One region of the Streptomyces sp. NPDC002680 genome, then DNA from elsewhere that is predicted to be linked to it. Evidence: riboswitches for the same ligand, from Rfam matches in the RefSeq annotation. Region 1 holds a riboswitch; each other region holds the start of a gene.
What was found. A riboswitch is a leader RNA that binds a small molecule or an ion and turns the genes downstream of it on or off. The one in region 1 is predicted to bind cyclic di-AMP.
Positions count from the first base shown of each region.

Region 2: it holds a riboswitch for cyclic di-AMP, as region 1 does, so the genes downstream of both, ACFYXF_RS09730 (M23 family metallopeptidase) here and ACFYXF_RS18905 (peptidoglycan DD-metalloendopeptidase family protein) in region 1, are expected to answer to the same signal.
Region 3: it holds a riboswitch for cyclic di-AMP, as region 1 does, so the genes downstream of both, ACFYXF_RS24825 (transglycosylase SLT domain-containing protein) here and ACFYXF_RS18905 (peptidoglycan DD-metalloendopeptidase family protein) in region 1, are expected to answer to the same signal.

Region 1 covers NZ_JBIAQP010000006.1:449,859-459,403, reverse strand. Annotated here, with positions in the region: gene dxs (1-deoxy-D-xylulose-5-phosphate synthase) at 1-1,639, shown strand, start outside; gene ACFYXF_RS18930 (aspartate aminotransferase family protein) at 1,636-3,045, shown strand; gene ACFYXF_RS18925 (helix-turn-helix domain-containing protein) at 3,130-3,744, shown strand; gene ACFYXF_RS18920 (DUF6126 family protein) at 3,741-3,863, shown strand; gene ACFYXF_RS18915 (tyrosine-protein phosphatase) at 3,882-4,679, opposite strand; gene ACFYXF_RS18910 (alpha-galactosidase) at 4,849-6,930, shown strand; cyclic di-AMP (ydaO/yuaA leader) riboswitch at 7,223-7,400, shown strand; gene ACFYXF_RS18905 (peptidoglycan DD-metalloendopeptidase family protein) at 7,405-8,415, shown strand; gene ACFYXF_RS18900 (hypothetical protein) at 8,628-9,545, shown strand, end outside.
Region 2 covers NZ_JBIAQP010000003.1:17,569-27,113, reverse strand. Annotated here, with positions in the region: gene ACFYXF_RS09745 (dihydrofolate reductase family protein) at 1-244, shown strand, start outside; tRNA gene ACFYXF_RS09740 (tRNA-Met) at 335-408, shown strand; gene ACFYXF_RS09735 (PP2C family protein-serine/threonine phosphatase) at 599-1,717, shown strand; cyclic di-AMP (ydaO/yuaA leader) riboswitch at 1,977-2,134, shown strand; gene ACFYXF_RS09730 (M23 family metallopeptidase) at 2,146-3,216, shown strand; gene ACFYXF_RS09725 (aldo/keto reductase) at 3,311-4,264, shown strand; gene ACFYXF_RS09720 (PrsW family intramembrane metalloprotease) at 4,858-6,222, opposite strand; gene trmB (tRNA (guanosine(46)-N7)-methyltransferase TrmB) at 6,317-7,072, opposite strand; gene lhgO (L-2-hydroxyglutarate oxidase) at 7,289-8,503, opposite strand; gene ACFYXF_RS09705 (MFS transporter) at 8,662-9,545, opposite strand, start outside.
Region 3 covers NZ_JBIAQP010000009.1:279,803-289,347, reverse strand. Annotated here, with positions in the region: gene ACFYXF_RS24860 (amidase) at 1-449, shown strand, start outside; gene ACFYXF_RS24855 (flavodoxin family protein) at 529-1,074, shown strand; gene ACFYXF_RS24850 (ABC transporter permease) at 1,128-2,063, opposite strand; gene ACFYXF_RS24845 (ATP-binding cassette domain-containing protein) at 2,050-3,045, opposite strand; gene ACFYXF_RS24840 (outer membrane lipoprotein carrier protein LolA) at 3,126-4,442, opposite strand; gene ACFYXF_RS24835 (CHRD domain-containing protein) at 4,708-5,685, opposite strand; gene ACFYXF_RS24830 (polyprenyl synthetase family protein) at 5,895-6,905, opposite strand; cyclic di-AMP (ydaO/yuaA leader) riboswitch at 7,547-7,712, shown strand; gene ACFYXF_RS24825 (transglycosylase SLT domain-containing protein) at 7,716-8,207, shown strand; gene ACFYXF_RS24820 (HAD family hydrolase) at 8,224-9,069, opposite strand; gene ACFYXF_RS24815 (FAD-dependent oxidoreductase) at 9,238-9,545, opposite strand, start outside.

The sequences.
Region 1 (9,545 bases):
GTCCGGCTATCCCTCGCGGGAGGAGTCCGAGCACGACGTCATCGAGAACAGCCACGCGTCCACCGCGCTCGGCTGGGCCGACGGGCTCGCCAAGGCCCGTCAGGTGCAGGGCGAGAAGGGGCATGTCGTCGCGGTGATCGGCGACGGCGCGCTCACCGGCGGGATGGCCTGGGAGGCGCTCAACAACATCGCGGCGGCCAAGGACCGCCCGCTGATCATCGTCGTCAACGACAACGAACGCTCCTACTCGCCGACCATAGGCGGCCTCGCCAACCACCTCGCGACCCTGCGGACCACGGACAGCTACGAACAGGTGCTGGCCTGGGGCAAGGACGTACTGCTCCGCACCCCCGTCATCGGCAACACCATCTACGAGTCGCTGCACGGCGCGAAGAAGGGGTTCAAGGACGCGTTCGCGCCGCAGGGCATGTTCGAGGACCTGGGGCTGAAGTACGTCGGCCCGATCGACGGGCACGACATCGGGGCGGTGGAGTCCGCGCTGCGGCGCGCGAAGCGGTTCCACGGGCCCGTGCTCATCCACTGCCTGACGGAGAAAGGGCGCGGTTACGAGCCCGCACGCTCGCACGAGGAGGACCACTTCCACACCGTCGGCGTGATGGACCCGCTCACCTGCGAGCCCCTCGCGCCCTCCAACGGGCCTTCCTGGACCTCGGTGTTCGGCGACGAGATCGTGAGGATCGGGGAGGAGCGGGACGACGTCGTCGCGATCACGGCGGCCATGCTGCACCCCGTGGGCCTCGGCAAGTTCGCCGAGCGGTTCCCCGACCGGGTGTGGGACGTCGGGATCGCCGAGCAGCACGCGGCCGTGTCGGCGGCCGGACTGGCGACAGGGGGTCTGCATCCGGTCGTCGCCGTGTACGCCACCTTCCTCAACCGTGCCTTCGACCAGCTGTTGATGGACATCGCGCTGCACCGGTGCGGGGTGACCTTCGTACTGGACCGCGCCGGTGTCACGGGAGTTGACGGAGCGTCACACAACGGCATGTGGGACCTCTCCATCCTCCAGGTCGTTCCCGGGCTGCGGATCGCCGCACCGCGCGACGCCGACCAACTCCGGGCCCAGCTGCGGGAGGCGGTGGCCGTCGACGACGCGCCGACGCTGATCCGGTTCCCCAAGGAGTCGGTGGGGCCGGCGATCGAGGCGGTCGGCCATGTGGGCGGGATGCATCTGCTGCACCGGTCCGAGAAGGCCGCCGACGTGCTGCTGGTGGCCGTCGGGGTGATGGCGCCGGTGTGTCTCCAGGCCGCCGAGCTGCTGGAGGCGCGCGGCATCAACTGCACGGTCGTGGACCCGCGTTGGGTCAAGCCCGTCGATCCCGCGCTGCCGGGCCTCGCCGCCGAACACCGCATGGTGGCCGTCGTCGAGGACAACAGCCGCGCGTCCGGGGTCGGAGCGGCGGTCGCGCTGGCCCTCGGTGATGCCGATGTCGACGTGCCCGTACGGCGGTTCGGGATCCCGGAGCAGTTCCTCGCGCACGCCAAGCGCGGTGAGGTGCTCGCCGACATCGGCCTCACGCCCGTCGAGATCGCGGGACGGATCAGCGCGGGGCTGGCCGCCAAGGAAGAGCTGTCCAAGGAAGAGCCGCCCAAGGGGAAGGCCAAGGAGAAACAGGAATGACGACCGCTGAACCCGGTTCCCCGTCGGGGGAGTTCGACCTCGGCGCGCTGCTGGCCGAGCGCGGCGCCGAACGCTACGAGCTGCACGCCAAGCACCTCAACCACCAGCTCCCGCGCATGCTGCACACCATCGGCTTCGACAAGGTCTACGAGCGGGCCGAGGGCGCGTACTTCTGGGACGCGGACGGCGACGACTACCTCGACATGCTCGCCGGGTTCGGGGTGATGGGCCTCGGCCGCCATCACCCCGTGGTCCGCAAGGCACTGCACGACGTCCTCGACGCCCAGCTCGCCGACCTCACCCGCTTCGACTGCCAGCCGCTGCCCGGACTGCTCGCGGAGCGGCTCCTCACCCACAGTCCGCATCTGGACCGGGTGTTCTTCGGCAACAGCGGCACGGAGGCGGTGGAGACCGCGCTGAAGTTCGCCCGGTACGCCACCGGGAAGCCGCGCGTCCTGTACTGCTCGCACGCCTTCCACGGCCTGACCACCGGCTCCCTGTCGGTGAACGGCGAGGACGGCTTCCGGGACGGCTTCGCCCCGCTGCTGCCCGACACCGCCGTACCGCTCGGTGATCTCGACGCCCTGGCACGGGAGTTGAAGAAGGGTGACGTGGCCGCCCTGATCGTCGAGCCGATCCAGGGCAAGGGCGTGCACGAGGCGCCCACCGGATATCTGCGCGCCGCCCAGGAGTTGCTGCACAAGCACAAGGCGCTGCTCATCGCGGACGAGGTGCAGACGGGCCTCGGCCGGACCGGCGATTTTTACGCCTATCAGCACGAGGAGGGGGTCGAGCCCGATCTGGTGTGCGTGGCGAAGGCGCTCTCCGGCGGATATGTGCCCGTCGGTGCCACACTCGGCAAGGAGTGGATCTTCAAGAAGGTCTACTCGTCGATCGACCGTGTCCTCGTGCACTCGGCCAGCTTCGGGGGCAACGCCCAGGCCATGGCGGCGGGCCTAGCCGTGCTGTCGGTCATGGAGAACGAGCAGATCGTCGCCAACGCCCGTGCCACCGGGGACCAGTTGAGGACCAGACTGGCGGCGCTGGTCGACAAGTACGAGCTGCTGGCCGACGTACGCGGCCGGGGCCTGATGATCGGCATCGAGTTCGGGAAGCCCAAGTCGCTGAAGCTGCGCAGCCGTTGGACCATGCTCCAGGCCGCCCGCAAGGGGCTCTTCGCCCAGATGGTCGTCGTACCGCTGCTGCAACGGCACCGGATCCTGACCCAGGTCTCCGGCGATCACCTGGAGGTGATCAAGCTCATTCCGCCGCTCGTCGTCGGGGAGCGGGAGGTGGACCGGTTCGTGGACGCCTTCACCGCCGTGATGGACGACGCGCACGGCGGGAGCGGGCTGATGTGGGACTTCGGGAAGACGCTGGTCAAGCAGGCGGTGGCCAACAGGTAGGAGAGGGAGGCGGGTCGCCGGGGAGATTTTTGCCTCTGAGGCAAGAGATTTGCCTCAGAGGCAAGGCTGCGGCTGAATGGAGGCATGAGCCTTCCCGAGGAGTCCGGGCCGGTCGAGAACCTGCCCGTCGTCGCACCGCAACTACGTGCGCTGCGCCGCAGGGCCGCCCTCACCCTTGAGGCCGCGGCCCGGGCCGCCGGGCTGTCGCCCGCCCACCTCTCCCGGCTGGAGACCGGGCAGCGCCAGCCCTCGCTGCCGATGCTGCTCGGGCTCGCCCGTATCTACGGTACGACGGTTTCCGAACTGCTCGGTGAGACAGTCGCCGACCGGGACGCCGTCGTACGCGCCGGCGACATGGAGCCGACGGCCGCGGGCGGCTGGTCGTACTGGCAGGCCGGTGCGTCCGGACGCGGCATGCAGGCGCTGCGCGTCCATGTGCCGTACGGGGCGCAGGGCGACATCGTGCGCGTCCACCCCGGCGAGGAGTGGCTGTACGTCCTCAAGGGGCGGCTGCGGCTGCGCCTCGGGGACACCGCGCACATCCTCGCGCCGGGGGACAGCGCGCACTTCGACTCGCTGACCCCGCACCGGCTCGCCGCCGACGGCCGTGACGGCACCGACCTGCTCTTCGTCCACACCCTGCTGCAGAGCCCCACCGCCGGGCTCTGCCTCGGCCCGACCCCTGGAGTCACGCCATGACCGACATGGAAGAGAAGTTCCCCCGGGCCCTATGGGTCCGGCTGATCATCTACATCGCGGTCGGGCACGTCTTCGCGGCCTTCATCTACCTGCTGTTCGAGGTGGGCGCGAACCAGTAGCCCCCACAGGCGGCGGGCTCAGTCAAGGAGCCGCTCGCGCAGCCGCTCCCGGGTCTCCGGGCTGACGCCCAGCCCCTGCGCCAGATAGCTGTCGACGCTGCCCCAGGTCTCCTCGACGGCCTCCATGGCGGTCGTCAGATACTCGGGGCGGGTGCCGAACAACGGGTTGAGCAGCTCCAGGACCTCGGGGCTGTAGGCCTGTGCGTCGGAGCTGGTGCGGCGCACCCGGTAGCGGCGGTGCTGGGCGTTCGACTCCATGTAGTCGGCCACGATGGCGTCGCGCTCCACCCCGACGGCGAGCAGCGTCACCGCGATGGACAGACCCGCGCGGTCCTTGCCGGCCGCACAGTGCATCAGGGCCGGGACGCTGTCCTCGGCCAGCGCGTGGAGCATCCGGGAGTGCTCGGTCGTGCGGTCCCGGATGATCTCGCGGTAGGAGTTGATCATCCGCTGCTCGCCCTTGCCGTCGGCCAGCAGGCTGCGCAGCTCGTCGAGATCGCCGTCCCGGACCATCTTCCAGAACTCCGCGCCGTGCGCCGGGTCGGACAGCGGGATGTTCACGTTGCGCACACCGGGCAGCTCGACGTCCTGCCCCTCCAGTTTGATGTCCGCCGCGTTGCGGAAGTCGAAGATCGTGTGCAGCCCGAGGGAGCCGAGGAACGCCGCGTCCTCGTCGGTCGCGTGGGCGAGATGACCGCTGCGGAACAGCCGCCCGGGCGCCACCCGCCGGCCGTCCACGGTCGGCAGTCCGCCCACGTCACGGAAGTTTCGTACGCCGCCCAGCTCGGGCTCGGTCGACGGGACCTGCTGCGTCACGAGGGCTCCCTCCCACACCGCCCCGCGGACGCTGCTCGTCGACGGGCGCGCTTCGACGATACGACATGGGTGAACAGGCCAAGGAGTTTTCCACAGGCGTTGCCGTCGAGGGCCGTGGCGCCGATGATGTTGAGACTTGGGCGTGCCTGTTCGGATCTGTGGGGACATGATGCTGGAAATCGCCGGAACCGGTCGTACGTGGCTTCTCTCGGGGCCCACGAGCAGTTACGCCGTCCATCTCACCGAGGACGACGAGCTGCTGCATCTGCACTGGGGCCCGCGGATCGCCCTCGCCGACGCGGAGGCGCTCGCCGTCCGTCCGCTGCCGGACTACTGGCCCTTCGAGTCCCCGCTCGACGGCCGCGAGGAGTACCCGGTCGAGGGCGGCCCCCGTTTCGTGAGGTCCGCGCTGTCCGTGCGGACCGACGAGCGCCGGGGCACCGAATGGCGGTTCGAGGCGTACGAGGCCGAGGGGGACGAACTCCGGCTGACGTTCCGGGACACCGGACTGGTCATCACGCTCCACTACCGGATGCGCCATGACGTGGTGGAACGCTGGGTGGCCCTCACCCATGACGCGCCCGACGGAACCGGCCCCCTGGAGCTGCTCCGCGCCGACTCCGCCACCTGGACGCTCCCGGAGCGCGACGGCTGGCGCCTCTCCCAGCTGCACGGGCGCTGGGCCGCCGAGTCCCGGCTCGTGAGGACTGACCTCACCTACGGTGAGAAGGTCATCGGGAGCCGGCGCGGTCACACCGGGCACCAGCATCTGCCCTGGGTGGCGCTCGACACCGATGCGACCGAGGAGCGCGGCGAGGTGTACGCGTGCGCGCTCGGCTGGTCCGGGTCCTGGCGGATCGCCGTCGCCCAACTGCCCGACGCGCGCGTGCAGATCACCGGCGGGGCGGGGTACGACGACTCCGGGCTGCTGCGGCTGTCGGCTGGGGACTCATTCGTCACGCCGGTCTTCGCGGGGCTGTGGACCGATTCCGGGCACGGTGGGGCGAGCCGGGCGTGGCACGCGTACCAGCGCGCGTTCGTCGTCCCGGACGCCGACCGGGACCGGCCCGTGCTCTACAACTCCTGGGAGGCCACGGAGTTCGACATCTCCGAGGAGCAGCAGGGGACACTGGCCCGGCGGGCCGCCGCGATCGGCGTCGAGCTGTTCGTCGTGGACGACGGCTGGTTCGGGACCCGCACCAGCGACCGGGCCGGCCTCGGCGACTGGACGCCCAACCCCGATCGCTTCCCGGCGGGGCTGAAGCCGCTCGCCGAGTACGTGCACGCCCTGGGGATGCAGTTCGGCATCTGGGTCGAGCCCGAGATGGTCAACCCGGACAGCGACCTGTATCGCGCGCACCCCGACTGGGTGCAGTTCCAACCGGGACGAAAGCGGACGGAGTTCCGCAATCAGCTCGTACTGAACCTGGCGCGCGAGGATGTCCGGCAGTACCTCTGGGAGCAGCTCGACGGGCTGCTCTCCAGCGCCCCGATCGACTATGTGAAGTGGGACTTCAACCGCTGCTTCACCGACGCCGGCTGGCCCGGCGAGGACTATCCGCAGCGCCTGTGGGTCGACCACGTGCACGGGTTGTACGCCCTGCTGGACCGGCTCCGGGCCACCCACCCGGATGTCGCCTTCGAGTCCTGCTCGGGCGGCGGTGGCCGGATCGACCTCGGGGTCCTCGCCCGTACGGACCAGGTGTGGACCTCCGACAACACGGATCCGCTGGACCGGCTCGCCATCCAGGAGGGCTTCAGCCAGATCCATCCGGCGCGGGTCATGGCCGCCTGGGTCACCGACAGCCCGAACACCCAGCTCAACGGCCGGGTCAGCTCGCTGCGGTTCCGGTTCGTGAGCGCGATGGCCGGGGTGCTCGGCGTCGGCGGCGACCTCACCGAATGGACCGAGGAGGAACTGGCCGAGGCGGGGGAGTGGGTGGGGCTGTACAAGGAGATCCGGCCCGTCGTGCAGCGCGGCGACCTCTACCGGCTGCGACGGCCGACCGGCGGACTGAGCGCGGTGCAGTACGTGCTGGGGGACGAGATCGTCGTCCTCGCCTGGCTCCAGGCGCAGCACCACGGTGAGCCGCTCCCGGCGCTGCGACTGCGCGGACTCGACCCCTCGGCGACGTACGAATGCCGCGAAACGGGCGAAGTCCACCGGGGTGCCGTGCTGTTGCACCACGGGCTGCGGACCGGGCTCAAGGGTGACCTTGATGCGGCAATTTTCCGTCTGCGTCGCATCTGATCCTCCTGCCCGATATGGCGCCTATGGTGCCTTCATTCCAACTCGCCTGGGAATAAAGGTTGCTGTGAATCGGGCGAGTGAGCAGCGTCATATCCGTGACCGTGTGTCGCCGTCATGTTCACGTAATTTCGGCGTGTTTTAAGGGAGTTCGAGGGGCGGAAAGATCCGTAATTCACGGACAGTGACCGGGAATTCTGGGGAGGACCACAGGAAACCCGTACACAGGGAACCCGAGGCTTGTTTCTGTGCGTCTTGGTCGCTTACGTTCGCCACCAATCCGGACGGACGCCCAATCCTGCCGCCGCCCGGAGCCCGCATCGAACACCCGACAACGGCAGGAGCGGGGGACCCACAGGTAGAACGCCTGTTCCGGTCTCTGGAACAGGCTTGGGGTTAAGTCACGTTCAGGCGTGGCCGGACATCTCCAGTCCGCACCCGACAGCTCACCTCGCAGGCGACGGAGAGGAATTCGTCATGCCCGCGAAGGGTAAGCACCGCCGTCCGAAGTCCCAGCGTTTCACTCGTTCGATAGCCGTTGCCGGAACCGGCGGAGCGGCTCTCGCCCTGCCGCTTCTGGGAGCCACCGGGGCCCATGCGGCCACGGCGGAGTCAACCGCCCAGTCCGTTTTCTCGCTTTCGGAATCGGCCAAGTCCGTATCGGCCGAGTCCGTTTCCGCGAAGACGGAAAAGGCCGGAAAGGCCACCGCTTCCACGCCTTCCGCCGCCAAGAAGGCAAGCGTCAGGACCTACTCGGTCCAGGCCGGCGACTACCTCTCGAAGATCGCCCAGGAGCAGAGCGTCAGCGGCGGCTGGCGGAAGCTCTACTCGGACAACCGGACCGCCATCGGCTCCGACCCGAGCCTGATCCACCCCGGTCTGAAGCTGACGATCGGCAAGAAGGCCGCGTCGACCTCTTCGCCCTCTTCTTCTTCCTCCTCCTCGTCTTCGACGAAGTCGAAGTCGTCCTCCTCGAAGTCGACCCAGACGGCGACGTCCAAGCCGGCCGCCGAGAACGCGAAGGCCGACACCTCGACGACGACCGAGGCCGCCGACACCAGTGGCTCCAGCAGCTCCAGCGGCTTCACCCTCCCCGTGGCCGGTGCCACCATCGGCACCGCCTACCACGTGGCGGGCAGCATGTGGTCCAGCGGTTACCACACGGGCGTCGACTTCGTCGTCCCGACCGGCACCTCCCTCAAGGCTGTCGGCGCCGGCACGGTCGTCTCCGCGGGCTGGGGCGGCGCGTACGGCAACCAGGTCGTCATCAAGCTCGCCGACGGCTACTACGCCCAGTACGCCCACCTCTCCCAGCTCTCCGTCTCGGCCGGTCAGACCGTGACCGAGGGTCAGCAGGTCGGCCTCTCCGGTGCCACCGGCAACGTGACCGGACCGCACCTGCACTTCGAGATCCGCACCACCCCGGACTACGGCTCCGACGTGGACCCGGTCGCGTACCTCCGCTCGAAGGGCGTCGCCGTCGGCTGACGCCGACTCCTCACGAGGACAGCCGCCGAAGGCCGGACCCCGATCCCCGGGTCCGGTCTTCGGCGTGTCCGAATGTGTACCTCCATGATCATCGCATTGCAGTCTTGTGGCGCGGGTGCCCGCAGCGTCGACAGGGCGAGAAGGTGGGGGCACAGTGAACTCCGTTGCTGCGCAAGCGCTTTCTGCTCTCTGCGACTGTCTACGGAGGACCTGTGCATTCCAGTCGACGCCGAAGAACCGGCGCCGTCGTCGCCGCGATCCTGACGGCCGGGGCGCTCTCCGCGCCCGCCGGACACGCGGCCGAGTCCCCGCGCCGGGTGGTCGAGAACCTCGACCGAGGCCTGGTCGCGGTGCCGTCCGGCAAGGGCACCTTCCTCAGCTGGCGGCTGCTCGGCACCGAGTACGCACGTCATGGCAACGCGATCGCCTTCAACGTGTACAAGGGCGGACGCCGCCTCAACACCGTGCCGATCGTCAAGTCCACGACGTACCAGGACAACAGTCTGGGCACGGGCGCCTACAGCGTCCGGGCGGTCGTCAACGGGCGTGAGCTGCGGCCGAGTTCGGCCCTCACGTTTGACAAGGGCTACGCGGAGATCCCTCTCGCCGCCGCCGACGACTACAGCGTGCAGCACGCCTGGCCCGGCGACCTGGACGGCGACGGACGCTATGAACTCGTCGTCAGCAGACTCTCCCAAACCCGGGACAGGCCCGACCTGTTGGAGGCGTACGCGCTCACCGGCGAGCGGCTGTGGCGGGTCGACCTGGGCCCCGGCTCCTACACCCAGGCAGGCGGAAACGGCGCCAACGACCCTGCCCCCGCGGCGATCAGCGGCTCCACGCCCATCGGCGGCTACCGCAACGACGACAACGTCACGGTGTACGACCTCGACGGCGACGGCAGGGCCGAGGTGCTGGTGCACACGGCCGACGGCACCACCTTCGCGGACGGAGCGAAGGTCACCGCCAACTCGCCCGCCAATCAGTTCATTTCGGTGATCGACGGTGCCACGGGAACCGAACGCACCCGTCAGCCGGTGCCCGACGACCTGGTCGCCGACGGCCCGTCCGGCGGCCACTTCGGCATCGCCTACCTCGACGGCGAACACCCCAGCCTGGTCACGAAGTTG
Region 2 (9,545 bases), on a different contig from region 1:
CCCGACGGCCACCGTCTACAGCAGCCTCGAACCCTGCGCCCGCCGCGCCTCCCGCCCCGCGCCCTGCGCCCGGCTGATCCTCGACGCGGGCGTCCGCCGGGTGGTGACCGCCTGGCGCGAGCCGGACACCTTCGTGGTCGCGGCGGACGGGAACGGCCTGCTCACGGGCGAGGGCGTCGAGGTCGTCGTCCTCCCCGAGTACGAGGAGCGGGCCAAGGCGCCCAACGCCCACCTGCCCGGCTGATGATCAATCGAGTGATCGACCGAGTGATCGACCGGGTGATCAATCGTGGTGATGGGGATCCCGCAGATGGCGTATAGTTGTGTTCAGCGGCGCGGGGTGGAGCAGCTCGGTAGCTCGCTGGGCTCATAACCCAGAGGTCGCAGGTTCAAATCCTGTCCCCGCTACTGAAGGCCCAGGGCCGGAAACCAAGAAATTGGTTTCCGGCCCTGAGTCGTTTCCGGGGCCGTCCTCTTTCTTCGTCGGCCCCACTCCTCTTCTTAGCCCGGTCGGTCCACCCCGCTCGCTCTCCTCGGCCGCTCCCGAAAACCTGGACCGACGGGACGGGCGATCGGCGGGAAGCGGGAGACGAGACGAGTGGCGCGGTCGGGAGAGCCGGGGTCGCCGGACGAGGCGGTGGTGGTCTCCCGGGTGCGGACCCTCGTCCGCGTTCTGCCCGCGTTCCTGATCGTCGCCGGGGTCGTCTACGACGTCGTCACCCCGCGCGACTTCACCGCGGTCCCCTTCTTCACGGCCGCCCCCCTCATCGCGGCCCCGCTCTCCTCGCTGCGCACCACGACCGTCACCGGGGCCGCCGCGCTCCTCGCCGAGTACCTGGTCCACCTCCGCTTCGGGTTCTCCCCGGACGCCGACACGATCACCGAGACGATCACCGTGGCCACGGTCGTCGTCCTGGCCGTCGTCATCAACCGGGTCGTCCGCAGGGGCGACCGCCGCCTCGCCACGGCCCGCGAGATCGCCGAGGCCGCGCAACGCGCCGTACTGCCCGAACCGGACGCGCGCATCGGCGGTTTCGAGATCGCCGCCCGGTACGAGGCCGCCCAGGAGGGTGCCTTCATCGGCGGCGACCTGTACGCCGTGCAGGACACCCCGTACGGAGTGCGGCTAGTCCTCGGGGACGTGCGGGGCAAGGGGATGGGGGCCGTGGCGGCCGTCGCCGTCGTCATCGGGGCGTTCCGGGAGGCCGCCGAGCAGGAGGCGACCCTGGAGGCGGTCGCCCAGCGGCTGGAACGAGCCCTCGCCCGCGAGGCCGCCCGGCGCGGCGGTCTGGAGGCCACCGAGGGCTTCGCCACCGCCGTACTCGCCGAACTCCCGCACGGCGACGGGGTCGTACGCGTCGTCAACCGCGGGCACCCCCCGCCCCTGCTCCTCGACACCGACGGCACCCTGCGCGTCCTCAGCCCGTCCGAAGCCGCGCTGCCGCTCGGCATGGGCGACCTCGGCGGTGCACCCGACCGGGCCGAGACGACACCCTTTCCCGGCGGGGCGATCCTGCTCCTGCACACCGACGGGCTGTCGGAGGCCCGTGACGGGCACGGCGACTTCTTCGCCCCGGCCGACCGGCTCGCGGGCCGCGTCTTCCACGCCCCGGACGCCCTCCTCGCCGCCCTCGCCGACGAGGTGCGCCGGCACGCGGGCGGCGGCACGACGGACGACATGGCGCTGCTCGCCGTACGCCGGCCCATCAGCTCATGAGGTCCTCAAGTTCTCGAGTTCTCATCAGTTGTCACCAAGGGTGAGTGAACGGTCCCGCTCCGCATAACATCTGACACACAGTCAAAACTCAGTAGTCACTTAGGGCACGGTCAACTCGCCCGATTTTCACCGGTGGTGACCCGGAACGTCCTCGGGAAAAGCGTTAACGATCAACAGGAACAGCTTGGAATACAGGGCCCTGGTCTATTAACGTTCGATAACGCAGCGCGGTCGTCCCAGCCGTCACAAGAGTCGGCTCCGTGCGCACGCGCCGAATCCCGCGAGGGAACCGGGGAACCACCAACTTGGGGTGAATCGCTCGTCCGCCGCCGTGGCAACACGGCAGGTATACGCGCGTAGGAGACCTTCCTGCTCCGAACCCGTCAGCTAACCCGGTAGGCGAGAAGGAAGGAAAGGAGCACGCCCACGTGGCGTCAAACCCGGCCGCCCCAGAGGCCCCGTTCGTACCGAGTCAGCGCGGCAGCGAGACCGAGGACGGGAAGATCCCGACCTTCGGCTTCGGCAGCCGTCGCACCGACGAGGGCCCCTGGGAGGAGTGGAATCCCAGCGCGGACACCACTCGTCCGGTTCGCGGCCGGCACCGCGTCGGCAAGCAGCGCGGCGGCGGAGGACTCGCCCGCAGCTCCACCGTTCTCGGCGTCGGTGTCATAGCCGCCGTCGGCGGGGCCGGTATGGCCACCGCGCAGACCGGCAAGCCGCCGGTCTCCATCTCCATCCCCGACCTGCCCTCCGTCGGCTCGCCCTTCGCGGGCGACGACGACTCGGACGCCGAGCCCCAGGGCTCCCCCAACGCGCTCAGCAGCGTCGGGGTCACCTCCGAGGAGACCGAGCAGGGCACCAGCGACGCGGGTGAGGCCCTGCGCGCCCGCATCATCCTCCAGGCCGAGCAGCAGAAGGACCAGGCCGAGGCCAAGGTCCAGCAGGCCGCCCAGGACGCCGCCGCGAAGAAGGCCGCCGCCGAGGCCGCCAAGGTCAAGCGCGAGGCCGCCGCGAAGGCCGCCGCCGCGAAGAAGAAGGCCGCCGAGGAAGCCGCGGCGAAGCTGGAGGCCGCGCGGCTCGCCGAGCTGGCCAAGCAGTACACGCTGCCGACCTCCTCGTACACGATCACCTCGACGTTCGGCCAGGCCGGCTCGCTGTGGTCCTCCGGTTACCACACCGGCCTCGACTTCGCTGCTCCCACCGGTACCCCGCTCAAGGCGGTCCACACCGGCACGATCACCGAGGCGGGCTGGAGCGGCTCGTACGGCTACCGCACGATCCTCACCCTCGATGACGGCACCGAGATCTGGTACGCCCACCAGTCCTCGATCAACGTCAGCGTCGGCCAGAAGGTCAACACGGGAGACGTGATCGGCCGCGTCGGCGCCACCGGCAACGTCACCGGGGCCCACCTCCACATGGAGGTCCACACCAGCAGCTCGGACACCGCGGGGATCGACCCGATGGCGTGGCTGCGGAGCATGGGCCTCAACCCGTAATCCCGTAACACGCGTGTTCCCTGATTCCGGCCGTTCACACAACCTTCGTGAACCGCCGGAATCAGCGCGTCCGGGGCGGGCGTTGACGAGAAGCATGACTGCTACGGCTCTTCGCAAGCTCGGATCATCGGACCTTGAGGTCTTCCCGCTCGCCCTCGGCGGCAACGTCTTCGGCTGGACCGCCGACGAGAAGGCGTCCTTCGAGGTGCTCGACGCCTACGCCGCCGCCGGCGGCAACTTCCTCGACACCGCCGACTCCTACTCGGCGTGGATCGACGGCAACCAGGGCGGCGAGTCCGAGACCATCATCGGCAAGTGGCTGAAGTCGCGCGGCAACCGCGCGGACATCGTCGTCGCGACGAAGGTCAGCCAGCACCCCGACTTCCCCGGCCTCTCGGGCGCCAACATCAAGGCCGCCGCCGACGCCTCGCTCCGCCGCCTCGACACCGACCACATCGACCTCTACTTCACGCACTTCGACCGGCCCGAGGTGCCCGTCGAGGAGATCATCGGCGCCCTCGACGAACTCGTGACCGCGGGCAAGGTGCGGCACATCGCCGTCTCCAACATCTCGCCGGAGCGGCTCCAGGACTCCCTCGACTTCTCCGACCGCGAGGGCCTGGCCAAGTACGTGGCCATCCAGCCGCACTACAACCTGGTCTCCCGCGACACGTACGAGGGCGCGCGACAGGACATCGCCTCCCGTACGGGCCTCGCGGCCGTCCCGTACTTCGCGCTGGCCTCCGGCTTCCTCACGGGCAAGTACCGCCCCGGTGCGGCGGTCGACGGCGCGCGGGCGGCGGCCGGCGCGGGCAAGCACGGGGAGACGGAACGCGGCCGGAAGATCCTGGCCGCCCTGGACGAGGTCGCCGAGGCCCGCGGCGTGGCCGTCGCGACAGTAGCCCTGGCCTGGCTCGCCGCCCAGCCGACGGTCGCGGCCCCGATCGCCTCGGCCCGCACGGTGGACCAGCTCCCGCCCCTGATCGCGGTGGCGCAACTGGAACTGACGGAGACGGAGGTCGCGAGCCTCACGGCGGCTTCGGCTTGAGCGGCGCTTGACGGCTGACGCGGCTGGGGTCTTTCGTGTGGGTCGCGCCGACTTGGGGGTGCTGCGGGGGCGTAGAGGTGGGCTCCCGGCCTGTGGCGGGGCGGGGCGGGGCTTGGCGGCGGGCCCGTCGTGCGGGATGCGCCGGCTTGGGGGTGCTGCGCCTTCGGCTGCGTGGCCGGGGGCGTCGAGGTGGGCCCCGGCCTGTGGCGGGGCCGGGGGAGGGGCGCACGGCCGGGGCCCGTCGTTTGGGTCGCGGCGGGTTGGGGGTGCGGTGCCCTCGTCTGTAGGTGGGGGTGTGGTGTGTGCGTGGCCGGGGGCGCCGAGGTGGGCCCCCGCCTGTGGTGGGTTGGGGGGCTGGCGGCGGGGGCCGGCGTGTGGGTTGCTGCGGCTTGGGGTGTGGCGTGCTTGGCGGCTGGGCGCACGGTGCAGGAGGGCGTCGGGGTGGCCCCCGGTCTGCGGCGGGGCGGGGCCTGTCGTTCGGATCGGGGCGGACCCCCGTCTGGCGGTCGGGGTGTGGTGCCTGTGGCCAGCTGCATGGCGGGGCGGCGTCGGGCGTCGCCCCCGTGGCCCGGGTGTGATCCGGACGGTGGGGTCTAGGAGCGGTACGGGTTGTACGCCGCCGGGTACGGGGTCGTCGGCCCGTACCCCTGCTGGCCGTACGGCTGATGCGCGTACGGCTGTTGCCCGTACGTCGGCCAGATGGTCGGCGGCGGTACCAGTACCGGAGCCGGGGCGATGGTGCGGGCCGCGTGGTCCAGGGCCGGGCGGGCCACCGCCCTGCGCTCCCACAGGGCGCCCAGCAGCTCCTGCTCCCGGACGACGAAGTCGGCGCGCGCCCGGCCGAGACGCCCCCGGTGGCGCAGGAACGCGAGGGAGGTGGCGTACGCCTCGTACTGCGCCACCGCACGTGCCGCGGGCCGGCCCAGGTGGTGGCGGGCGTACTCACGGGCGAGGCGGCGGGCGCGCATCGAGCCGAGTGCGTACGGCTCGGCCGGGGCCAGCCAGCCGGCCTGCGCGTACGCCGGCAACTCGGCGCGTACGGTGCGCAGCTCGCGCTGCCGGGTCCAGATGACCAGCCAGGTCAGCAGTCCGAACGTGGGCACCATGAACGCGGCGTACACCGCGAAGAACCCGTACTGCCCGAAGGACGACGAGCCGTTCCAGAGGGCGTGCATGCTCATCGCGAGCAGCAGCCCGGACAGCGGCAGCAGCACCCGGCGGACGTGCTGGCGCTCGCCCGACAGCGCGGAGATCCCGAATCCGATGCCGGTGAGGACCGTGAACAGGGGGTGCGCGAACGGCGACATGACGATGCGCACGAAGAAGGTCGCCGCGGTGACCGAGGCGATACCGCTGTCCCCGGTCAGCTGGTCGGTGCCGAAGGCGGTGCCGAGATAGAGGATGTTCTCGGTGAAGGCGAAGCCGGTCGCGGTCACCCCGGCGATGACGACCCCGTCGACGATCCCGGTGAAGTCGCGCCGCCGGAAGAGAAAGATGAGCAGTACGGCGGCTGCCTTGGCCGACTCCTCGACGATGGGCGCTATGACGGTCGCCCCGAGGGTGTCCGCGCTGGACGGGTCGGCGGTGGCCGTCGCTATCCATCTCGTCGCGAAGCTGTTGGCGACGATCGCGATCAGGGCCGCCGCGCAGGCGCCCCAGGCGAACGAGAAGAGCAGGTTCCGCCAGGGCCCCGGCTCGACCCGGTCCAGCCACCGGAACGCGGCCACGAGCAACGGCACGGGGAACACGGCGAGCCCGAGCCCGACCAGGAACCCCTCGGTGCCGGTCTGTTCGCGCACGAGAGCGAGGATGACGAGCCCGGAGAGCGCGAGCAGGCTGCTCAGGGCGCCGTACCGCACCCATGACCGCTGCCACCAGTGAGCGTGCCGCAGCGTTCCGCCGACGGGGCCGTCGGTGGGGCCGCTGGGGTGCGTCGGGTACGGGGGAAAGGTGGCCACGGCATTGACCCTAACGGCCGGTGCGTTACGAGCGCGGGGCTCGTGGTTCTACGAGCGCTGGGGCACGTGCTCCACGAGTGCTGCAGCTCGTGCTCTACGACTGCTGTACGCGGCGGAACAGCAGGTCGTTCACGACATGTCCCTTCTCCAGTCCCTGGCCCTCGAAACGGGTCAGTGGCCGGAACTCCGGACGTGGCGCGTAACCGCCCCCGGGCAGGGTGTTCTCGAACTCCGGGTGCGCGTCGAGCACTTCGAGCATCTGTTCGGCGTACGGTTCCCAGTCGGTGGCGCAGTGCACGAGCGCACCGGCGCGCAGCCGCGCGGCCACGAGATCGAGGAACTCGGCCTGAATCAGCCGTCTCTTGTGGTGGCGCTTCTTGGGCCAGGGGTCCGGGAAGTAGACGCGCAGGCCGTCGAGGGAGTCGGGGGTGAGCATCTCGCGGAGCAGGATGATGGCGTCCCCGTTGGCGACGCGGATGTTGGTCAGGCCCTGCTGGTCGGCGAGGTTGAGCAGGTTGCCCTGGCCCGGGGTGTGCACGTCGACGGCGAGGATGTTGACGCCGGGATCGGCGGCGGCCATCTGTGCGGTGGCCTCGCCCATCCCGAACCCGATCTCGAGTACGACGGGCAGGTCGTTCCCGAACAGCTCGCCGAGGCGGAGGGCGTGGCCGTCGATGTCGAGGCCCCACTTGGGCCACAGTCGGCGCAGGGCGTCACCCTGGCCGGCGGTGACGCGGCTGCGACGGGGCTGAAAGCTTCTGATCCGCCGCTCGAAATGCGACCCGGCGGGATCGGCCTGCGGCCCACCGGGAAACCTGGGGGTGCCCTTGGGGCGAGAAAAGTCAGACACAGTGGCCCCAATTTACTCGCCCCCGCCGCCCCTACCCGTCCCCATCCCTGGGGGCTGCGCCCCCAGACCCCCCTTGTCGCGCTGAACGCGCTCGTCCTCAAACGCCGGACGGGCTGGTATGTCAGCCCGTCCGGCGTTTGAGGACAAAGGGGGTTCGGGGGCAGCGCCCCCGAGGACGGGACGGGTAGGGGCGGCGGGGGCGAGAGAATCCCCGTCTCACCCGCCCAGCACGGCCAACGCCCGCCGAGCCACCTCCCGCCCGATCGGCAGCGACGCCGTCGCCGCAGGTGACGGCGCGTTCAGTACATGCACCGCCCGCGCCCCCTCCCTGATCAAGAAGTCATCCACCAGCGTCCCGTCCCGCAACACCGCCTGCGCCCGAACCCCCGCCGCCGCAGGCACCAGATCCCCCTCCGACACCACCGGCAACAACCTCCGCACCGCCCGAGCGAACGCCCCCTTCGACACCGACCGCCGCAGCTCCCCACCCCCGTACCGCCAGTGCCGCGCAGCGATCCGCCACGTCCCGGGCCACGCCACCGTCGCCCCCAGCTCCCGCACCGACACGGTCCCCCACCCGTACCCCTCCCGCGCCAGCGCCGGCACGGCATTGGGCCCGATGTGGACACCCCCGTCGATCCCCCGGGTCAGATGCACCCCGAGGAACGGAAACGCCGGATCCGGCACCGGATACACCAGCCCCCGCACCAGCTCGGGCCGCGCCAGCGTGAAGTACTCGCCCCTGAACGGCACGATCCGCATCCCGGGATCGTCACCGGTCAGCCGCGCCACCTCGTCGCAGTACAGCCCGGCGCAGTTGACCAGCACCCGCCCCCGCACGACCTCGCCGCCCCCGGGCCCAGCCGTCCGCACGGCCACCCCGAGCTCCGCCCGCCGGTCGACGCGGACGACCCTGGCGCCGTACCGGATCTCCGCCCCTGAGGACTCGGCCAGCTGCCGGGCGACCGCCACGTAGTCGCAGATCCCGGTCGTCCCCACGTGTATGCCGGCGAGGCCCCGTACCTCCGGCTCGTACTCCCCGATCTGCGCGGGGCCCAGTTCCCGTACCGGAATGCCGTTCTCCCGGCCGCGCTGGACGAGGGCGTGCAGCCGGGGCAGCTCGTCCCGCTCCGTCGCGACGATCAGCTTGCCGGTGACGGCGTGCGGGATGCCGTACTCCGCGCAGAACTTGACCATCTCGGCGGCGCCCTGCACTGCGTACCGCGCCTTGAGCGACCCCGGCCGGTAGTAGATCCCGCTGTGGATCACCCCGCTGTTGCGGCCCGTCTGGTGCCGGGCCGGCCCCGACTCCTTCTCCAGCACCGTCACCCGCGTACCCGGCGCGGCACGCGTGATCGCATACGCCGTCGACAGCCCGACGATCCCCCCACCGACCACGAGCACATCACAGTCGTACGCCACCACCGGCACCACCTCCCACCCCGATAGTGCACTGCACCACTGACAGTCACTTCAAACACAGGGCGAGTGGACCCACCCAGGGGCGCGGGGAACTGCGCGACAAGCCACGTACAACCCGCACCCCCAAGATCACCGAAACCAGGCAGACGGGAAGGGACCCGAACCCCCTACGCCGGAGTCATCAACAACGGCCGAGCCCGCTCCCGCAACTCCACCACCCGGGGTTCATCCCCATACGGCTCCAACCGATGCAGAAGATCCTTCACGTACTCGGTGGTGCGCGCAGAAGAGATGCGCCCCGCGACTTCCACCGCCCGCACCCCCTGCTCGCATGCCGCATCGAGATTGCCCGACTCGAGCTCGGCGACCGCCGAGACGACCAGCCGCAGCCCGTGCGAGCGCACGAACTCCTCCGTCGGCTTCGACAGCGCCTGCTCCGTGAAACGGCGGACCTGACGCGGTGCCTTCAGATCGCGGTAGCACTCGGCGGCGTCGGCGGCGAAACGGTCGTACGAGTAGAAGCCGAGCCAGGACGGATCGTTGTCGCCGTCGCGGGCCCGCTCCAGCCAGCCCTCCGCGGAGCGCAGCGCAGCGCCGGCCGCGTGGGCGTCACTCGCGCGCGCGTGGGCCCTTGCCTCGACCAGCCGGAAGAAACTCATCGTGCGGGCCGTGGCGAGGCCCCTGTTGCGCTCCAGGGCGGCCTGGGCGAGGTCGACGCCCTCGTCGCCGAAGCCCCGGTAGGTCGCCTGCAACGACATCGAGGCCAGGACATAGCCCCCCAGCGGTACGTCCGCCGCTGCCCGCGCCAGCCGCAGCGCCTGGATGTAGTACCGCTGCGCCGCCTCCTGTTGACCCGTGTCGAAGGCCATCCACCCGGCGAGGCGCGTGAGTTCGGCGGATGCCCCGAACAGGGCGCGTCCCACCTCGTCCGAGTACGAGCCCAGCAGCAGAGGCGCCGCCTCCACCCGCAGGCACTCGGGCACCATCGACGAACGCCAGTCGCCGCCGCCGTACTTGGAGTCCCAGCGCCTGGCGTCCTCCGCGGCCTCCC
Region 3 (9,545 bases), on a different contig from region 1:
TCGACGGTGCCGGGGTCGTACGGCTGCTGCCGCCGGACGATGCTCTCGTGCGCCTCGACGATCCGGGGCCGGCTTGGCTGGCGCTGCGGGCGGCGGGTGCGGGTGCGGGTGGGACGGGCACGAGTACGGGTGGCGGTACTGCGGCGGCGTACCGGCTGCGCGCTGCCAACGACCGGCGGCTCGCGGAGCTGTTCAGCCGGGCCGACCTGCTCCTGACCCCCACGACGCCGAATCCGCCGCACGGCCACGAGGGTCCGGGCGACCGGTACTCGACCGCGCTCACCTGGGCGTTCAACCTCAGCGGGCACCCGGCGGCGAGCATCCCTGCGGGCTTCGGCCCGGACGGCTGCCCGGTCGGACTCCAGGTCGTGGCCCGGCACGGCGCGGAACAGGTGCTGCTGCGGGTCATGGCTGAGGCGGAGGAACAAGCGGGCCTGGCCAGCTGTTGATGCACACGCATGTACTGTGGGCGCATTGACTCACCGTGCGCGCCACACCCGCCGTACACCAACCGCACCGGGGGCCGACATGAATCGCAGTTTCCTCTTTCTGCTGGGCAGCAGCCGCACCGACGGCAACACCGAGGCGCTCGCCCGCCGGGCCGCCGAACAGCTGCCCGCCGAGGTCGAACAGCGCTGGCTGAGTCTCGCCGAGCATCCGCTGCCCGACTTCGAGGACCTGCGCCATGACGCGGACCACGTCCGGCCCAGCGGGAACAACGCGGCCCTCCTGCTCGACGCCACCCTCGCGGCAACGGACATCGTGATCGCCTCGCCGCTGTACTGGTACTCGGTGTCCGCCCCCGTCAAGCGCTACCTCGACTACTGGTCGGGCTGGCTGCGCACCCCCGGCCTGGACTTCAAGGCCACCCTCGCCGGACGCACGCTCTGGGGCGTCACCGTCCTCGCGGACCCCGAGCCGAGGGTCGCCGACCCGCTGGTCGGTACGCTCCGCAGCTCGGCCGCGTACATGGGGATGCGGTTCGGCGGGGTGCTGCTCGGCAACGGGAGCAAGCCCGGTGACGTACTGAAGGACACCGACGCGCTCACCCGCGCGAAGACGTTCTTCGAATAGTTCGGCCGGTTCGGCCCCTTCGACCCGTTCGGGCGAGGGGAGGCAAGGGGAGTTCAGACGGTGATGTCCTTCGTCGTGAACCGCGCCCAGGCCGCCGAGCCGAACACCGCCGCGTACACGGCCTGGATGCCTAGGTTCTTCACCAGGTCGTCCCAGTAGACCGGTTCGCGCATGAGGTCGGCGAAGGACAGCCAGTAGTGGGAGAAGAAGTACGGCTGGAGCGCGTGCAGTTGGGGTATCTGGTCGAGGATCTGGACGGTGATGAGCAGTCCGACGGTCGTCGCCATCGCCGCGATGCCGCTGCTCGTCAGGGTGGAGATGAACAGGCCGAGCGCCGCCACCCCGATCAGTGACGCGGCGACGACCAGCGCGATCAGCAGCGCCCGCCCCAGCCCCTCCGTGAAGCTGATGCTCGTACCGGAGATCGTCATCAGATCGCCGAGTGGGAAGAGCAACGCGCCGACCGTGAGCGCCGACAGTGCCACCACCAGCGTCGCGACCAGGCAGAACGTCAGCGTGGTCGCGTACTTGGTGAGGAGCAGGCGGGTGCGGCCGGCCGGGGCGACCAGCAGATAGCGGAGGGTGCCCGCGCTTGCCTCGCCGGCTATCGCGTCGCCCGCGATGACGCCGATGGCCATCGGGAGGAAGAAGGGGAGGGTTGCGGCCAGGGCCGTGAACACCAGGAAGAGGCCGTTGTTGGTGATCTGCGAAATGAAGGCGGGGCCTCCGCCGCCGCCCCCGCCCGGGCCACCGCCGACGCCGGACGAACCGTCGCTCGTCTCGATCTTCACGGCGATGCCGACGAGGATCGGTACGGCGGCGAGCACGGCGAGCAGTGCGAGGGTGCGCCAGCGGCGGAAGGTGGTGAGTAGTTCGTTGCCGAAGAGGGTGCCTCGGACGGTTGTTCGGCGGCTGAGGGTTTGTTGTGGCTGGTCGCGCCGTTCCCCGCGCCCCTTTGGGGCGCCTACCTGAACCTCAGCCTGCGACATCGAAGCCCTCCCCCGTCAGCGCCATGAACGCGTCCTCCAGGGACGCCCGTTCGACGCCGAAGCCCCGGACGCGGACGCCTGCGCCGACCAACGCGGCGTTCAGATCGGCCAGTTCGCGGTCTCCGTCCGGCACCTCGCAGGTCACTCGGTCCTCGGTCATGACCACGTCGCCGCAGCCCTGCTCCTTCAGTACGCGGGCCGCCTCACCCGTATCCGGGGTCGTCACGACCAGGCGTCCGCGTGTCCCTGCGGCCAACTCCGCCACCGAGCCCTGGGTGATGAGACGCCCCTGCGCCATGACGGCCGCGTGCGTACAGACCTGCTCGATCTCGTCGAGGAGGTGGGAGGAGAGGAAGACGGTGGTGCCGTCGGAGGCCAACTCCCGTACCAGAGAACGGATTTCGCGCATGCCCTGCGGGTCGAGTCCGTTGGTCGGCTCGTCGAGGACGAGCAGTCGGCGCGGCTGGAGCAGCGCCGCCGCGAGACCGAGGCGCTGCTTCATGCCCAGCGAGTACGCCTTCGCCTTCTTGCCGGCGGCGGCCGTGAGGCCCACCCGGTCCAGGGCGTGCGCGACGCGTGTACGCCGGGTGCGCGGATCGGCGGTCGGGTCGGCGGCGTCGTACCGGACGAGGTTGTCGCGGCCCGAGAGGAAGCCGTACAGCGCGGGCCCCTCGATGAGCGCGCCGACGTGCGGCAGCACGGCGCGGGTGGCGCGGGGCATCGGCCGCCCCAGCACCCGCGCCGTGCCCGACGTCGGCTCGATCAGGCCCATCAGCATGCGGATGGTGGTCGTCTTGCCGGAGCCGTTCGGCCCGAGGAAACCGAAGACGCTGCCCGCCGGGACGGTGAGGTCGAGAGCGTCGACGGCCAGCTGTCCACCACGGAAGCGCTTGGTGAGGGCACGGGTGACGATGACCGCGCCATCGTCACCCCGGTGCACCTCTTCCGGCTCTCCCCGCTCCGCGGCGGACGCTTCCTCCATGGGCTCCCCCGGCTCCCTCGGTCGTCTACTCGTACAACAGGGATTCGCGTCCGGAGGTTCCCGAACGGGAGTTACGCGAGTTACTGGGCCGCGTTCGCCGCCTTCACCAGCGCGTCCTTCGTGACGGCGCCGACGTAGAGCTTGCCGTCGTCCGTCATCAGGGCGTTGATCAGGCGGGTCTTGAAGACCGTGCCGGAGCCGAAGTCGCCGGAGACCTTGTCGCCGAAGGAGTCGAGGAAGCCGCCGAACGCGCCGGCGTCCGGAGAGTCACCGGCCGACGGCAAGCCGCCCTCGGACCCCGAGTCGAAGGCGGCGATGGAGTTCCAGCCCTCGCCGATGACCTTGACGCCATCGTCCTCGGCCCCGTGCGCCCACCCATGGCCCTGGGTTCCCGCGACATCGCCGTCGAGTTCCTTGCCGAACTCCTGGTCGAACTCCTTGCCGAAGTCCTCGTCGGCCGTGCCCGAGCCCTCCTCGGTGACCTTCGTGCCCTTGGGCGGGGTGAAGTCGAAGGTCGAGGCGGCGGGCTTGGCGAAGTCGACATCGACGAAGCCGGCGTCCACGACGGCCGCACCTCCGCTCGCCGGGGTGAGCGTGAACTTCAGCGGCGTACCGGTCTTCGAGTCGACCGCGATGCTGATCGCCCCGACCGTGGACCCGGACGCCTTCGGCTTGATGACCAGCTTGTACGCGTCGCGGCCAGCGACCTGGGCGGTGCCGTCGACGGTCACGGAGGTCGTGCCGTCGGCCGCCTTCAGGGCCTCCTCGGCGAACTCCTTGGGCGTGGCGGGCACGTCGTCGGGCAGGGCCTGGTCCTTGCCGTCGGCCTTGTCCTTGCCGCCCTCGGACGCGGGGGCCGTCGCGTGGTACGCCTCGTTCGACGAACTGTCGTACGCCCACACCTCGTCGCCGTTGTGGATGACGCTGTACTCGGCGGCCTTCTCCAGCAGCGACACCTTCTGCTTGTCGGGGCCGTCGACGGCGACCCGGACCGTGTGCGTGCCGGAGGCCAGTTCGAGGAGCTTGGCGCTCGGGTCGGCGGCCGACCCCGAATCGCCGGAACCCCCACCGAGGCCGCCCGACAGCAAGCCGCTCTCCAGACCGCCGAGGTCGGGCAGCCCCAGATCCGTGCTGATCTTCACCGTGCCGGACAGCTGCTGGGTGTCCGACGCGGCGATCTTCTCGATGAGTTCCTGCGCGCTGATCTTCGGCAGATCGGGGTCACCAGAGCCGGCGAACGCCGGTACCAGCCCGATCGTCGCGACCGTCAGACCGATCACCACGGCCGGGGCGGCGTACCGCGCGGCCTTGCGGCGCCGCGAGGGCACGTCCTCGGCCTCGGTCTCGATCTCGGCCTCGATCCGGTTGCCGGACTTGGCCTCTTCGTACGGTGCCATGTGTGCCTTACCTCCGTCGTCGGCGGCGGCCGTCAGTCCCACACCTGTCCACCCTGAGCCGCCATTCTCACCCGAATCGGTGAGGAGTGGTGCTTTCCATCTCACCAAATCGACGAAGGGGAATCGTCAGACCTTGGTCTCAACTCCGCGTACTGCTACGGGATGACATGAGGAGGCGATGCTTCCCCCGACCCGTAGGGGTCGTGCGGTGGTGGTACCGGGGGAAGCGCCGCCTCACATACCAGCTGACCGGCAACTCCGGGTCTCAACTCTTGAGGAACACGTAGTCCGCCTGGTAGGGCACGCCCACGATGGTGCCGGGCGAGCAGGAACCGGCCGGTGCGACGCCGCCCACGGTGTTCAGCCGCAGGATCTCGGTCGTACGGGCGAGCAGCCCGCGGTGCTTGCCGGACTGGGTGGCCCTGAGGTCCAGTTCGGGGATGTTCCTGTCGCCGTTCGGGGTCTTGGAGATCAGCGACCCGGTGACCGCGCTGCTGTCGGGGGCGATCCACTGCGGCGTACCGGAGTTGGGCTTCACGAAGGTGTGCGCGATGTTCCCGCCGAGTACGGCGCTCACGTCACGCTGCGCGAAGGCGTATCCGCCGCCCTCGGCCGGCTTGCACTGGTAGATCTGCTTGCCCTTGACGACGGACGCCTGGAAGTTGTCGAGGGCGTCCCGGAAGTCGAAGGAGGCGACGGTGACCTTGTGGAGCTGCCCACGGACGGCTCCGCCCGGGAACTCAGCGGTGTGCAGATTGGCGTAGAAGGCGCCGGGGTCGGACTTGAGCTTCGCGAGCAGGGCGGCGTCGTTGACCTTGACGGTTCCCGTGACGGTACGTCCCTTGCCGAGCAGCCCGGTGAAGTCGATCTTGACACCGCCGTTCGTGCCCTTGGCGCCCTGGTGGATGTGGAGGAGGGTCGGCTTGCCGGTACCGCGCCAGGCCACGGCGACGGACACCTTGTCGCCCTTGACCTTGACGAACTCGACGGCGGCTCCGTCCCGGTCCCCGACGGCGGGCCCACCGGCCACGGGCACCTCGTTGGCACCCCGGAGACTGGCGGCGAGAACGGTGCCACCGCCTCCGGCGCCGACACCCCGGGTGACGATGCCCACGTGGTCGGCGTGGGCGTTGCGATCACTACCGCGATCCCCGTTCGCGGCCACCGCCGGAAGAACGGCGGCGGCGATCCCTGCAGCGGCGACCACCGCGACCCCGGAAACGATCAGGCTTTTACGGCCCATGATTCTTTTTCTCCCCGTATCGCAGCTGACGCCCCCTGCGTCAGCTTCTGGAACCAATACGGGAAGAGGTCTCGCTTTGGACTTAGTCCAGCCACGTGGCGTGCGTCACACACCCTTTTAGCCCGTCCGGCGCTTGAGGACGAAGGGGGGTCTGGGGGCACAGCCCCCAGAAGGATGGGAACGGGTAGGGGCGGCGGGGGCGAAAACCCCTACCCAGCCCGATGCACCACCGCGTCACACATCTCCCCCAACGCCACCTTCGCATCACACTCGGCCAACGGCACCAACGCAGCCCGCGCCTCCTGCGCAAACCGCACCGTGTCCCGCCGAGCCTGCGCCAACGCCGGATGCACCCGCAGCCGAGCCAACGCCTCCGCATGCCGCGCGTCGTCACTCAGATCGGAGTCCAGCAACTCGCACAGCGCGACATCCTCGGCCAGCCCCATCCGAGCCACCCGCTCCCGCAACCGCAGCACGGGCATCGTGGGAATGCCCTCCCGCAGATCCGTCCCCGGCGTCTTCCCGGACTCGTGGGAGTCGGACGCGATGTCCAGCACGTCGTCCGCGAGCTGGAAGGCGACCCCGAGCCGCTCCCCGTACTGGGTGAGCACGTCCACGACACTGTCGTCGGCGCCGGACATCATCGCCCCGAACCGGCAGGCCACGGCCACCAGCGACCCGGTCTTCCCGCCCAGTACGTCCAGATAGTGCTCGACCGGGTCCCGCCCGTCGGACGGCCCCGCCGTCTCCAGGATCTGCCCGGTCACCAGCCGCTCGAACGCCTCCGCCTGCACCCGCACCGCCTCGGGCCCGAGGTCGGCAAGGATGTGCGAGGCGCGCGCGAAGAGAAAGTCGCCGGTCAGGACCGCGACGGAGTTCCCCCAGCGCGTGTTGGCGCTGGGCACCCCGCGCCGCACCTCGGCCTCGTCCATGACGTCGTCGTGGTACAGCGTCGCGAGGTGGGTCAGCTCCACCACCACCGCCGACGGCACGATCCCCGGCGCGTGCCGGTCCCCGAACTGCGAGGCGAGCATCACGAGCAACGGCCGGAACCGCTTCCCGCCGGCCCGTACGAGGTGCTGCGCGGCCTCCGTGATGAAGGGCACCTCGCTCTTGGTGGCTTCGAGCAACCCTTCCTCGACAGCCGCCAATCCGGCCTGGACATCGGCTTCGAGAGCCTGGTCCCGCACGCTCAGCCCGAACGGCCCGACGACGGTCACGAGGGATCTCCTGTCTGCTGGTGTCTACTGGCGGTCACACGGTGTGTCGATAGGTCGCTGCCATCACTCAAGTCAGCGTATCCGGTCACGTTTCGATCACCACGAGCGCCCGCCCGTCCAGGCCAGGCGGTATCGGATCACGACCGGAATGTTTTTGATCAGCCCATAAGTATGGACATTCATAAACATCCCGCGCCCCACCCGTCACACCAGTGATCGCACCCGCGCATACGCCACCACCTCCCTGACGGCACCCTCCGTACCCGTCGCTACGACAACGACGCGCATCGCACGAGAGGTTCCGCCCGCCCGACTGACACACCCACAAGAAGCATAAAAACCCTAAAAACCCCTATTCACCCCACTCATCTCACCCAGACCACGACTACCCCCACCCCGTGATTCGAGTCACTCCAAATTCCGGCCCCCACCACCCCCTCCCCCGCAAACTCCCCATTCGCAAAAGGCAAGTTACTCACCACCCCTCTCCGCGCATCCGCCCGTTTTGTCCACAACGTGCGCCCCAAATGACCAAGTCCTATGCTTCCGCCCCTTGTTCCACGCGTGTGCTCTCGCATACGTTCTCGCCACGCCGGGCGGATCGCCGAATCCTGCCACCGCCCGCAGAGCACCATCCCACCCACCCACACGTGACTCACGCAGGCAGGAGCGGGGGACCCAGGTAAGCCGCCGGTCCGGGCACGACGCCGGAGCGGCTAGGGGTGAAGTCGCGCGCCGAGCAGGCGCCCGGCCGGGCATCTCCCGCCCGAACCCGACAGCTCACCTCGTAGGCGTCGGAGAGGACTCAGCATGCCCGCACGAGGTCAGCACCAGCGCGCGAGAACCACCCGCCGCCCGCTCACGCGCACAATCGCCATCACCGGAACGGCCGCCGCAGCCCTGGCCTTTCCCTTCCTGACCGCGACAACGGCATCAGCCGCACCGTCGTCCGCCGCGTCCGTGTCGTCGGCGACGAACTACGCGAACAACCTGGACGGCTGGATCCGCGAATCGCTCGACATCATGGCGCAGAACGGAATCCCGGGAACGTACGACGGCATCTACCGCAACATCATCCGCGAGTCCTCGGGCAACCCGAACGCCATCAACCTCTGGGACTCGAACGCGGCAGCCGGCACCCCCTCCAAGGGTCTCCTCCAGGTCATCGACCCGACCTTCGCCGCCTACCACGTCGCCGGCACCTCGTACGACCCCTACGACCCGATCGCGAACATCACAGCGGCCTGCAACTACGCGGCGGCGCGATACGGCTCGATAGACAACGTGTACGGGGCCTACTAGGCCGGCCGACCCGCCCTCACCGCCACACCCCGGTCCCGTACCCGTCCCCGTCCCCGGCTCCGAACAGCCGCTCCAGCACGACCGCGATCCCGTCGTCCTCGTTCGAGAGGGTGACCTCGTCCGCCACCGCCTTGAGTTCGGGATGGGCGTTGGCCATGGCCACCCCATGGGCCGCCCAGTCGAACATGGGGATGTCATTGGGCATGTCGCCGAAGGCGATGGTGGCGGACGAGGCCAGCCCGAGGTACTCGGCGGCGAGCGCGAGCCCCGTCGCCTTGGTGATGCCGCATGGCTGGAGTTCGACGGTGCCCGGCCCCGACATGGTGACGGTCGCGAGCGAACCGACCGCTCCACGCGCCGCCGACGCCAACTCGTCGTCGGACAGCGACGGGTGACGCAGCAGCACCTTGCTGATGGGCGCGGCCCACAGGTCGTCCCGATGCGGCACCCGTACGGCGGGCAGCGTCGGGTGCGGCATCAGGTAACCGGGTTCGATGAGCGTCAGCCCGTCGACACCGTCCTGGTCCACGGCGGCGTACACCTGCCCGACCTCGGCCTCGATCTTGCCGAGCGCGGTCTCCGCCAGCTCCTGGTCCAGGGTCACCGACCACAGCAGACGGTCCGCGCCGGCGTCGTACAACTGCGCGCCCTGTCCGCACACCGCGAGCCCCCCAGCCCCGAGGTCGTCGAGCAGCGGCCGGACTCTCGGCGCCGGCCGTCCCGTCACCACCAGATGCCGGGCGCCGGCGGCCGTGGCACGCGCCAGCGCGGTCCGCGACCGGTCGGAGAGCGTGTCGTCGGCACGCAGGAGCGTTCCGTCCAGGTCCGTGGCGATAAGTGTGTATGAGGTGGGAGCGGCCATGATCCAGAGAATACGGATCGTTCGGCACATCGGTCTCCGCCCGAACCGGACGACGTTCGGCATCCCGGCAGCAACAGCCTCTCAGTCTGCCCCAACTCCCGCCCCGGGAAGGCCCGAACGGCACGAGATCGCGGTCCGCACCCGTTGTCGCCCGCACCCGTCCGAGGCCTACCCGTGCGCGGCCGCCAGATGCCCCACCAGCCTCGGTGACGCGAACTCCGTACCGCACACGAACCGCATCACCGGCCCGTACGAAGCAGCCGCCGGCAACCCCGTGAAGTACAACCCCGGTACGGAGGACACATACCCGGCACCGAGCCTCGGCGTCCCCCTGCTCACCGCCAGCTCCGTACGCAGCTCGTGCCCGAGGAAGTCCATCGCGGCGATGTCGACGCGGTAGCCGGTCGCGGATATGACGTGGTCGGCCGACAACTCCCGCGTACGGCCGCCGAGATCCTCCACGGTCAACACCGACC